Linked DNA regions of Magnetococcus marinus MC-1. The protein of the gene in region 1 interacts with the protein of each later gene in a pairwise test. Links are inferred from orthologs where the notes say so. Each region holds a gene or a part of one and is shown on either strand. Other genes may lie near its edges.

What was found. Proteins that work in one complex are often made in the same cells at the same time.
Region 2: the proteins of gyrB (region 1) and gyrA interact in binary tests that used the Escherichia coli proteins (3 or more experiments, as listed by UniProt). The link is inferred for Magnetococcus marinus MC-1 from one-to-one orthologs.

Annotation. Positions count from the first base shown.
Region 1 is NC_008576.1:4,547-12,166, forward strand. What follows is about bases 988-4,088. They hold gyrB (DNA topoisomerase (ATP-hydrolyzing) subunit B), read left to right. Parts: upstream 988-1,369; coding sequence 1,370-3,808; downstream 3,809-4,088. Other genes in these bases: MMC1_RS00025 (HNH endonuclease), read left to right, coding at 988-1,363; MMC1_RS00035 (hypothetical protein), read right to left, coding at 4,009-4,088. In the rest of the region: MMC1_RS00020 (AAA family ATPase), read left to right, coding at 1-677; more of MMC1_RS00025, read left to right, coding at 674-987; more of MMC1_RS00035, read right to left, coding at 4,089-4,632; MMC1_RS00040 (hypothetical protein), read right to left, coding at 5,092-5,697; flagellar biosynthesis protein FliQ, read left to right, coding at 5,907-6,176; flagellar biosynthetic protein FliR, read left to right, coding at 6,187-6,987; flagellar biosynthesis protein FlhB, read left to right, coding at 7,018-7,620. UniProt on the Escherichia coli protein: DNA gyrase negatively supercoils closed circular double-stranded DNA in an ATP-dependent manner to maintain chromosomes in an underwound state.
Region 2 is NC_008576.1:1,309,428-1,313,220, reverse strand. Bases 1-3,304 are described here. They hold gyrA (DNA gyrase subunit A), read right to left. Parts: upstream 2,943-3,304; coding sequence 201-2,942; downstream 1-200. Other genes in these bases: serS (serine--tRNA ligase), read right to left, coding at 1-198. In the rest of the region: MMC1_RS19650 (chemotaxis protein CheW), read right to left, coding at 3,439-3,793. UniProt on the Escherichia coli protein: A type II topoisomerase that negatively supercoils closed circular double-stranded (ds) DNA in an ATP-dependent manner to maintain chromosomes in an underwound state.

The DNA.
Region 1 (7,620 bases):
TACGAGGGGCTGTGGATCTCGCTTTGGAATCGGTTCAATGGGGTACGCTACGGTATAGTGGTACACATAGGCGCATTGTGGTATCACACCCGGCGCACGGCATTTTACCCGTGCATCTGCTTAGTGATGGCATCCGCAATATGATTGGTCTGGTCGCGGATATGGCCTATCGCGCTGTGCGACTCAACCCGCATCTGGGTGTAGAGGCTGCCCAACGCGTGGAAGGCGTTGTGTTGATTGATGAAGTAGACATGCATCTGCACCCCGCTTGGCAGCAGGTTGTGCTTACCGACCTACGCAAGGCATTTCCTAAGGTGCAGTTTGTGGTCACCACCCATAGTCCCCAGGTGCTAACCACGGTAAAACGGGAAAACATCCGGGTTTTGGAGATTGAAAACGGTCGTGGCACGGCCCGCCCCCCGCTCACGCAGACCTTGGGTCGGGATAACCGGGAGACCATTGAGGATGTAATGCAGGTCGATGCCCGACCACCTATTGAACCCACCACACAGCTAAAACACTATTTGGATATGGTTGGGCAAGGCAATGGTGACACGATTGAAGCACTGAATCTGCGGGCAATTTTGGAGCAGATCTATGGTAAGGATTACACCAAGCTGCGTGTGGCAGATTGTGCGATCCATAAATATCGCGCCATGCGAGCCCAGAGCAAATGAGGCACGTCAAACACACAGCGTCTCTCACCAAGCTAGACCGTGCAAAGACTAAAGATCCTTGCCCGACAGATCCAGCAAAAGCTTGGAGAGGCTTTAAACATAAAGACGATGTGGCCAAACAACTTAAACTCCTGCAAGACGGCCTTTGTGCCTACTGTCAAGTGAGTTTGGACACGGAGCTTGGCTACCATATCGATCATATTCAGCCAAAGGGTCCCAACCCTAAGCAAACTTTTGTCTGGCACAATCTGGTACTCTCTTGCATAGCAAGTGGATCCCAAGGTGCGGTGAGCGGAAAGCTCAGTTGTGGTCACGCTAAAGGCAATCAAGCGTTACCTAAGGATATGGACCCCACGCACCCTGACTGTGAATCACTCTTTACGTACACCCTTTCGGGTAAGGTTGAGCCCAATCCAGATCGCCCCCCCGAGCAGGTGGAGGACATTAAAAAAGCGATCGAATTGTTGAACCTCAACAACAAACGGCTGGTTCGCGAGCGGGCCGAGATGTTGCATGAAGGTTATCTATGTTTAAAAGATCTTAACGGGAGTGCCGTTGCCCATTTCCTGGATTTGGAACTGGGAAAAACCAACGGAAAACACAGGGCATTTATCACGGCCCGCAAACTGCACTTTCAAGATTGGCCACACGTTGAGCCCATCGACAACACGCTTGAAGAGAGATGATCACCCATGACCACTGAGAACGCACCAGAAGCTCAGCACGATCACAGCACCTACGATTCAACCAACATCAAAGTGCTTAAAGGGCTGGATGCGGTACGTAAACGTCCAGGCATGTATATCGGTGATACCGATGATGGAACCGGCTTGCACCATATGGTGTTTGAGGTGGTGGATAATGCCATTGACGAAGCGTTGGCGGGCCACTGTGACCGGGTCGAGGTCATCCTGCACACCGATGGCAGTTGCTCGGTGAGCGATAATGGCCGGGGTATCCCCACGGATATGCACAAAGAAGAGGGTCGTAGCGCCGCCGAGGTGATTATGACCGTGCTCCACGCCGGGGGTAAGTTTGACGATAACTCCTACAAAATCTCCGGTGGTCTGCACGGGGTTGGGGTATCGGTGGTCAACGCCCTGTCAGAAACCCTGGAGCTCACCATCAAACGGGGGGGTAAGGTCTGCCACCAAACCTATCATCTGGGGGAGCCCACCGCACCCTTGGCGGTGATTGGTGATACCCCCGACTCTGGTACCACCGTGCGGTTTAAACCCAGCCCATTGATTTTTCACAATGTGCTGGAGTTCTCCTTCGATACCCTCTCTCAGCGTCTGCGGGAGCTCTCCTTCCTCAATGACGGCGTGCGCATTTTTATCCACGATGAGCGCGATGATAAGAGCCACAACTTTTTCTATGAAGGGGGCATTCGCTCCTTTGTTGAATATTTGAACAAAGCCCGCACCCCCTTAATGCCCCCCATCCATTTTCGCGATGAGCGCAACGGCATTACCGCCGAGGTGGCCCTACAGTGGAATGACAGTTACCAAGAGAATGTCTACTGCTTTACCAACAACATTCCCCAGCGGGATGGGGGTACCCACCTAGCCGGTTTTCGCGGGGCCCTGACCCGTACCATCAACAACTATGCATCGGCCAATAATCTTCTGAAAAAAGAGAAAGTCACCATCTCTGGGGATGATTGTCGAGAGGGCTTGACCGCCGTTATTTCCGTCAAGGTACCCGACCCCAAATTCTCTTCTCAAACCAAAGATAAGTTGGTCTCATCGGAGGTGCGCCCCGTTGTTGAGAGCGTGATTGGGGAGTCTCTTGGCACCTTTTTTGAGGAGCACCCCGCCGAGGCCAAGGCCATCATTGCCAAGAGTGTGGAGGCTGCCAATGCCCGCGAAGCGGCCCGCAAGGCCCGTGAACTGACCCGTCGCAAAAGCGCCCTGGAGATCTCATCCCTACCGGGCAAATTGGCCGATTGTCAGGAGCGGGATCCAGCCAAGTGTGAACTCTACTTGGTGGAGGGCGACTCCGCTGGCGGCTCCGCCAAGCAGGCGCGGGATCGTAAGCATCAAGCGGTCTTACCCCTGAAGGGTAAAATTCTTAATGTGGAGAAGGCACGTTTTGATAAAATGATCTCTTCTCAAGAGGTTGGCACGCTTATTACCGCCCTTGGCACCGGGATAGGACGGGAAGAGTATAATATTGAAAAGCTGCGTTACCACCACATTATCATCATGACCGACGCGGATGTGGATGGTGCGCACATTCGCACCCTGCTCTTGACCTTTTTCTATCGGCAGATGCCGGAGATTGTGAAGCGGGGCCACCTTTATATTGCTCAGCCCCCCCTCTATCGGGTCTCTAAGGGCAAACAGGAGCAATATTTGAAGGATGATGACGCCCTGAACCAGCTTTTGATGAACTATGGTCTGCATGGGGTGGAGGGGCGCAACGGCAGCAAGGTGCTGGATGAGGCCGCCCTGTCGGTGTTGGTGCGGGATGCCGCCCGTTACCGTAAAATGCTGGATCGTCTGGGTCGTCATCATGATGCCTTGGCGCTGGATATTGCCGCCAGTGCTCTGCATATTGACGAGGCTATCCTTAAAGACAGCGCGGCGGCTGGTGCGTTGATCGCCCCCTTTACCGAAATGTTGCAGGCTCGCGGGGGTGAGGAGGAGCGGTTGCAGGTCTCACTGCTGCACGATCCAGAGACCAGCAGTTGGGTCATTTTGGTGGAGCGTGCGGTGCATGGCATGTTGCAGTTTACGCGCCTTAATTTGGCCATGGTGCACTCTGCCGAGTACAAGGCGATGTTGGCCATTGCCAAACGCTACCAGGAAGAGATGGGGGATGAGGGCCAATTGGTTAAAAATGAGAAATCCAGCCCTGCGGGTCGCGTCGCGGACTTTTTACAGTTGGTGTTGGATGAGGGGCGTCGCGGTCTGACTATCCAGCGTTATAAGGGGCTGGGTGAGATGAACCCGGATCAGCTGTGGGAAACCACCATGGACCCCTCGGTGCGCACCCTGTTGCAGGTACGGGTCGATGACGAGGTCGGTGCCAACGAGGTGTTTACCACTCTGATGGGGGATGTGGTGGAACCACGTCGGGACTTTATTCAGGAAAACGCATTGAATGTGACCAACCTCGACGTTTAGTCGGCTGGATCATAGCGATTTTATCCAGATGGGGGCCGAGTGCCCCCATGTTTTTGAGCAGGAGCCGTAACCTTGGGGTTGTTGCTCAAAAAGCGCCTCGGCAACCGATACGGTACCCCCCTTTTGGGGGAGGTACCCTTCGGGAACCCCCGTCGCGCTGGCGGCAACAGGGTTCATACCGGCTGAGGCACTTGGTGGAGCTATTTTAGGTTTTTCACGAACTGGTTCACATTGTTCCATTTTTCGCGGTTTTTGCTCTTTTCTTCATAGATAAAGCGCACCACCTCCCCCATGATCGGGTGATCCTCCTCCCACATCTCAAACTGAAAGGGGGATTTTTTCAGGGTATTACCCAACTCTCGCAATTCGCCGGTTGCCCAGATTGAAGCCGTGGCGATAAAAAAGATGATGGCAGGAACCAGCGGTGCCAGCATGCGCCTTTTCAGGATCAGACGCTTCTCTGCCTTGCGTTGTAACGTTTGTTCAACCTCAGCCCTTTGCTGGGCCTCCAGCGGATCGGGCTCACTCCATAAATTCTGTGCATCAAAGGCCTTACAACGCATTCTAAATTGCTCTTGCGCCCGTTTTTGACGCTGGGCCTTACTCTCATCCTTAATGACGCGAGTCAGCAACTTAAACCGCTCTGCTGCATAAAGATCCACGCGCGTTTGATGCAGTTTCGCCACCACGGTTTTACTCATAAAAGCCAAGGCTTTTTGTTCCAGATGCTGGTTTAAGACGGCATTTTTAATGCGGTCAAGCTGGGCCATCCGCTTCTCAAAAGCCTGTGCAATTTTTTCCTTCCGCTCTTTTTTTGACATCATGGCAAACGCCCCTACCACAGAGCCGACCACCTGCACACCAACCGTTTCGCATAACCCTATGGAAACTTAAACTATTTTTGTTTGGTGTCGGTTATCCGCGTTTCAATGAACGGTTTTTAGTTCCATACTTCCCTGAAAATCCGTTCAAAAGACTTAGTTAATAAGCAATTTAAAGGTATCATTCAATAACTAGCACGTCAATACTCAATAACCATATTTAGTACTATTAAGATCTATTCTAGTACTATCAGATGAGAAGAAACCACCCATGGGGTAAAAAGGTCTGTATGAATGGTTCTTTATTTAGTTGTTTTATTTAAATTTTTTTAAGCATTTTACCGCAACAAAATGATGAAACCTGAGGGCTATAAATCCATACAGCCGGGCACACACCTAAAAAAAGCTCTGGCATGTTTTGCACGCCAGAGCTTAGCTTGGGGAAGATTTTGGGGGCTGGTATTAATCGGCCACGGGGCGGATAACCCCATTGGCTTCGGCCAGTTGACTGCGCAGTTGCTCGGCTTCGTGGCGGGTACGTTCGAGGGCCTGTTCGGCGCTCTCCAGGGATTCATACGCAAGGGTGAGGCGGTTTTTTAGCACAGCCAGCCCTTGTAACTGCCCTTTGGTCTGTTGGCTGACCAATTTTTGCACGTCATAATAGGCTTTACGCTCTTTTTCGGTGGAGACCTCGGGGTACTCCAGGGACATGAGCTGCGCCTTTCGATACTGCTCTTTGGCCTCCCGCATGGGCTTTTCCATATCCTTGAGGGTCAGATCAGCGGCACGTAGCTCCTCTTCCAGCAGGGTAAAGGCGGCCCGTTTGGTGGTGACCTCTTTGAGCAGTTCGGTATAGCGCATCTCTAGGTGGTTGATGCGTGCATGCAGCGCCTCAACATCGGTGGCGAAGGTCATGGCGTCATGGTTGGTCTGCAACAGCGCGGATTTGGCATCTTTGACCGCCTGACGGGCCATTTTGACCATAGCTGGCGCATGTTCGGAGGGTTGGGCGGCCTGTAGAGGCGCAGCCAACAGCAGCAATAGGGCTGCAAAAGCAAGGTGACGCATGGGTCTATACTCCCTGGAAGGGTCGGTCTAAGCGGCATAATTGGCCCACATGCTGTGTGATACAGCCACCTAAGGGTGTTTTGGGGGTCTCTGAGTGGCGTATGTTGAAAAAAACATGCCAGAGGCGCGTTAACATCCCTGTGGCTGCTGCTTTCTTCGGGTTATGATGGGTGGATGGATCCACGCTTGTGTAAAGGACCACTGGCATCATGACCGCTGATACCGTCCAAAATCTGGTTGTTGAGGCCCTCCGCCTAGCCCTGCTGATTTCGGCACCCATGCTGCTGACGGCATTGGTTGTGGGTATCACCATCTCATTGCTGCAAGCGGTGACGCAGATTCAAGAGATGACCTTGACCTTTATTCCCAAAATTCTTGCCACCTTTCTCGCGCTGATGCTCACCCTGCCCTGGATGATCCAAAAGCTGACGGACTACTTCCGCCACCTTTTCGACACCATTCCCACTTTAATCAGCTAAGGGGGCAGGCGTGGATCCTGCCGCCATGATGGATTTTTTTGGCTTCACCATTGGCGAGGTGGAGCGCATGGTGCTGATCATGTCCCGTCTTTCGGGGCTCTTTTTGGCCGCCCCCTTTTTCTCCCGCAATGTTGGGCCCAAACGTATTCGGGTGATACTGTTATTATGGATCACCATCGTGATCTACCCCATCGTTCCACCCTGGCCGGGGGAGGGCAATGGCGAGGTGATACGCATGGTCTTTACGGGCGTGGTGGAGTTTAGCATGGGCATCATGATCGGGATGATCGCCCATTGGGTACTGGTGTCGGTACAGATTGCGGGTACCATGATCGGCTTTGAGATGGGTCTCTCCATGGCAATGGTGATGGACCCTACCTCGGGCGTGCAGGAAGGCGTTTTAGCTAACCTTTTATATCTTTTTGGGTTAATGCTTTTTTTACTGCTCAATGGCCACCATTGGCTATTAGAAGGGCTGGCCCGCTCGTTTGTGAGCATGCCATTGGGCAGCCCTTTGCCCCATGGTGAACCCATGATTACCATTGTATTACAGGGTATTGTACACATGTTTGAGCTGGCGCTGCTGCTGGCAGCCCCGGTGGTTGCGGCCGCCAAGCTGCTCTATTTGGGCATGGGTTTGATCAACCGTGCTTCACCGCAGATCCAGGTCTTTTTTCTGGCCATGCCGGTGGCACAGTTGATGGGATTTTTAATTATGGGACTCACTCTTTCCATTTTCGGGCAGCGTTTAACCCGCGAGATGGAGCTGTTTATCAACCTTGCCTTCCGGGTGGTTGGGCTTACGCCCTAGTATCCGGCCTGAGATCGGGAGCATCCAGATATGGCAGATGAAGACAAGGACTCAAAAACCGAAGAACCCACATCCAAACGGCTCTCTGACTCACGCAATAAGGGTCAGGTGGTTAGTTCCAAGGAGGTACCCACGGCGCTGCTGATGTTGGCGGCGTTGGCGGTTTTTTTGGTGCAGGGTAATGAGCTGTGGCAGGCTTTACAGCGCAAAATGCATTTTTTTCTGTCTGGGCAGATCTCCGACGATATTACCCCGACAGGGGTGTCGCTTATTTTTAATGAGATCATCCGCGCGGTGGTGATGGATTTGGCGCCCTTTTTTGCGCTTTTTCTCGTGGTTGCCATCATCTCTGGCCTTATTCAACACGGTTGGTTAATCACCTTTGAACCGTTGATGCCCAAATTCTCCAAGGTCAACCCGCTGCAAGGGCTCAAGCGGCTGTTTTCGGTACGTTCGTTGGTGGAGGCGTTTAAATCCATCGTCAAAATTTTTGTGATTAGTTTTGCCGTCTATTTGGCGATGCGTAACAACATTGACCAGATTTTGGGGTTGGCAGATACCACCATCACAGAATTTACCACCTTGATGTTTAAAGACTCGTTGGAAATTTTATGGCGGGTAACGCTGGCCTTT
Region 2 (3,793 bases), 1.3 Mb from region 1 along the record:
CTCTCTGGCCGCCTTGCGCTGACCAATCTCCTTAGACAGCGTGTTGCGCTGGGACTGCAACTGCTCCACCTCTGTTTGAATGGTGCGCTTACGCCCCTCCAACGCACGAAAGGCGTTTAGGTCCACCGCACCACCACGACGTTGCAATGCTGCCTCAACAGCATCGGTTTCAGTACGAATGCGTTTGATATCCAGCACAGTTAAGCTCCCTCTTCCTCGGATGCAGACGCATCAGCCACACCATCGTCCGCCACACCATCTTCACCCAACGCATCGCCCTCGGTTAGGGGGGCTATGGGTTCGCCCTCTTCATCAAAGGCGTCCACCTCTTCCGCCTCAGCCAGACGCGCCACCGAAACCACCCGCTCACCCTCAGCCACATTGAGCACCCGCACCCCCATGGTGGCACGACCCGCAACACGAATGGAGTCCACCTTGGTACGCAGTACCGTACCCTGGTCGGTAATCACCATCACCTCATCTTGCTCATCCACCACCAGCGCACTCACCACATTGCCGGTCTTATCCCGCACATCCATGCCGATCACGCCCTGCGTACCCCGCCCCTTGGTGGGATATTGGCTCAGGTCACTACGTTTGCCATACCCCTTTTCGGTAATGGTCAGCAGTTGCCCCACCGCCTCACCATCAATCACGGTTAAGGCAATCACCCCATCCTCACCTTTAAGGCGCATACCACGCACCCCCTGGGAGACACGTCCAACCCGCCGCACCTTCTCATCGGCAAAGCGCACAGCCTTACCACCCTGGGCAAACAGCATGATGCGCCCTGGCGCGGCATCCGCGCTGCTCTCATCCTCGGGCAGCTCTTCATCCACCCCTTCGTCCCCCTCAGGCAACTCCGCATCCCCACTGCTCGGCAGCAATGCTACCCCAATGAGATCATCAATCTCCAACAGATTAATGGCGCGTATGCCGGTGGTGCGAATGTTGGCGTAGTTGGAGAGCACCGTCTTTTTAATTAAACCACGACGGGTGGCAAACAGCAGATCCCAGCTCCCCCACTCGGCCTCGGCCACGGGAATGGGCACAATCTGACGCACCTTTTCGCCCTCTTCGAGCTGCAACAGGTTGACGATAGCCTTACCCCGCGAGAGACGACTGCCCGAAGGAATTTCATACACTTTAAGCTTAAACACCCGCCCCGTATCGGTAAACAGGAAGATGGTATCGTGGGTCGATGCCACAAACATCTGCTCCACAAAATCCTCATCCTTAACCCCAGTGGCACTCTTACCCTTGCCACCACGGCGCTGCGCCTGATAAGCCAAGCTGGGCTGCCGCTTGATATAACCGCCATGACTGACCGTTACCACCATCTCCTCTTCCGGGATCAGGTCGGCAATGGAGAAATCCCCTACCGCCTCAACAATCAGGGTGCGGCGTGGGTTGGCATAGCGCTCTTTAATTTCCAACAGCTCCTGGCGGATCACATCCATCAACACACCGTCAGAGGCCAAAATCCCTTTAAGGTAGGCGATCTCTTTTAAGATCTCTTCAAACTCCTCATGGATCTTCTCTGTCTCCAGGCCAGTCAAGCGGTGCAGACGCATATCCAAAATCGCCTGGGCCTGATCCGCCGAAAGGGTATACCCCCCCTCCACAAACTGCGCGGAGCGCACATCATTTTCACCCAAGGCACGGGCCAGCATCGCCTCCACCGGGCCGCGCTCCCACCGTTCGGCCATCAAGCCCTCTTTGGCCTCTGCCGATGTTTTTGCCGCGCGGATCAAGGCAATAATGCGGTCAATATTGGCCAAAGCGACCGCCAGACCCTCCAAAATATGGGCACGGGCTTGGGCCTTGTTGAGTTCAAATATGGTGCGTCGGGTTACCACCTCGCGACGGTGTTTGAGAAAGGCCACCAAAAAGGCTTTTAAACTCAACGTCACAGGCCGTCCATCCACCAACGCCAGGGCGTTGATGCCAAAACTGCTCTGCATGGCGGTATGTTTAAAGAGTTGGTTGAGCACCACATCCGCTTGGTGATCCCGTTTGATCTCGATCACCACCCGCATCCCTTCGCGGTCGGACTCATCCCGCAGGTCGGAGATACCCGTCACCTTTTTTTCGCGCACCAGTTCGGCGATGCGCTCCACCAGCTTGGCCTTGTTGACCTGATAGGGCAACTCATGCACCAAGATGGTCTCTTTGCCATCTTTACGGGTTTCAATGACCGTTTTAGCGCGGATGATCACCGAGCCCCGCCCCGTCTCATAGCCCGACACGATGCCCGCTTGGCCATGGATCGAGCCCCCGGTAGGAAAGTCTGGACCGGGGATATACTGCATTAAGGCGCGGGGGTCTAACTCGGGATCATCAATCAGGGCGCAGGTCGCGTCGATGACCTCCCCCAGGTTATGGGGGGGGATGTTGGTGGCCATGCCCACCGCGATGCCCGATGAGCCATTGACCAGCAGGTTGGGATATTTGGCGGGCAGCACTTCGGGCTCTTTAAGTGAGCCATCGTAGTTGGGGCCAAAGGCGACTGTCTCTTTATCAATATCCGCCAGCAACTCGGAAGCCAGCCGGGTCATGCGCACTTCGGTATAACGCATGGCGGCGGCGGAGTCGCCATCCACCGAGCCAAAGTTGCCCTGACCATCCACCAGCAGGTGGCGCATGGAGAAATCCTGTGCCATGCGTACGATGGTGTCATACACGGCAGAGTCACCATGGGGGTGATATTTACCGATCACGTCACCGACCACGCGGGCCGATTTTTTATAGGAGCGGTTCCATTCGTTACCCAGCTCTCGCATGGCAAAGAGCACCCGACGATGGACCGGCTTTAAGCCGTCTCGCACATCGGGCAGGGCGCGTCCTACGATTACGCTCATGGCGTAATCCAGGTAGGAACGTTGCATTTCATCTTCAATATTGATTGGGAGCCGTTCTGCGGTGGGGGTGGTATCGCTCATGGTCATCCTTTGTTCACCCTGCGGCGTACTCTATGCAGGAGAGGGCACAGAATCCAAATGGGCCAGTTTTTGAAACCGGCATTATACACCAAACCAGCCCATCAACCCAGGGCTGACAAGCTGGCTTAGTGCGCTTTTGACGAAGCTTAACAGGGAAAAATCGGGCAGGAGAGGCCCAAAGCAGGTCTTTTCACCCGCCATGGCTTTTGGCAGCGCCCCATGGCGGAGCGATAAATGGGGCCAACACCCCCTTTAGTCGCGCAGGGCTTATCCCTTGTAACGCAGAAGGGGTCGCTTAACCAACAGAGCCTCCCCCATGCAACCATAGAGACGCCTGAAGAGGTCACGGGCAAGCACGACCCCCTCTTTAGGGTTGGGCCCAAAAGCGCTTTTACGTTCCCGCAGTTCGTTTAACGCCATCAAGCAAGCGCCGGGCACCTTACGGGGGGTCGTTGGGCCAAACAGGCGCCCCGTCTCTCTGGTGAGCGGACCCTGTTTAGACCTCGGCCAATTTTTTAATCTCTTCCTGGGGATCAAAGCCGAGAATGTGGGGCACATCCAGGATGACCAGCAGATCTTTTTGTTGTTGCACCACCGCGCTGATAAATTGGGCGGAGATCCCCGCCATATTGGCTGGGGAGGGGCGCAATTGTTGACCAGAGACCTCTAACACGCCGCCCAACTGATCCACGATCAGGGCGACGGAATCGTTCCAGAACACAGTAGTATGGGCCAGTTCTTCGTCGATTTGGCGCACATGGCTACGGGTTTTCAGGATGATAGCGAACTCTTTACGGGGGTCACTGGACTCTTCTTCACTGCCCCCGAGCCAGCCGAGGCGGTTACGCAGA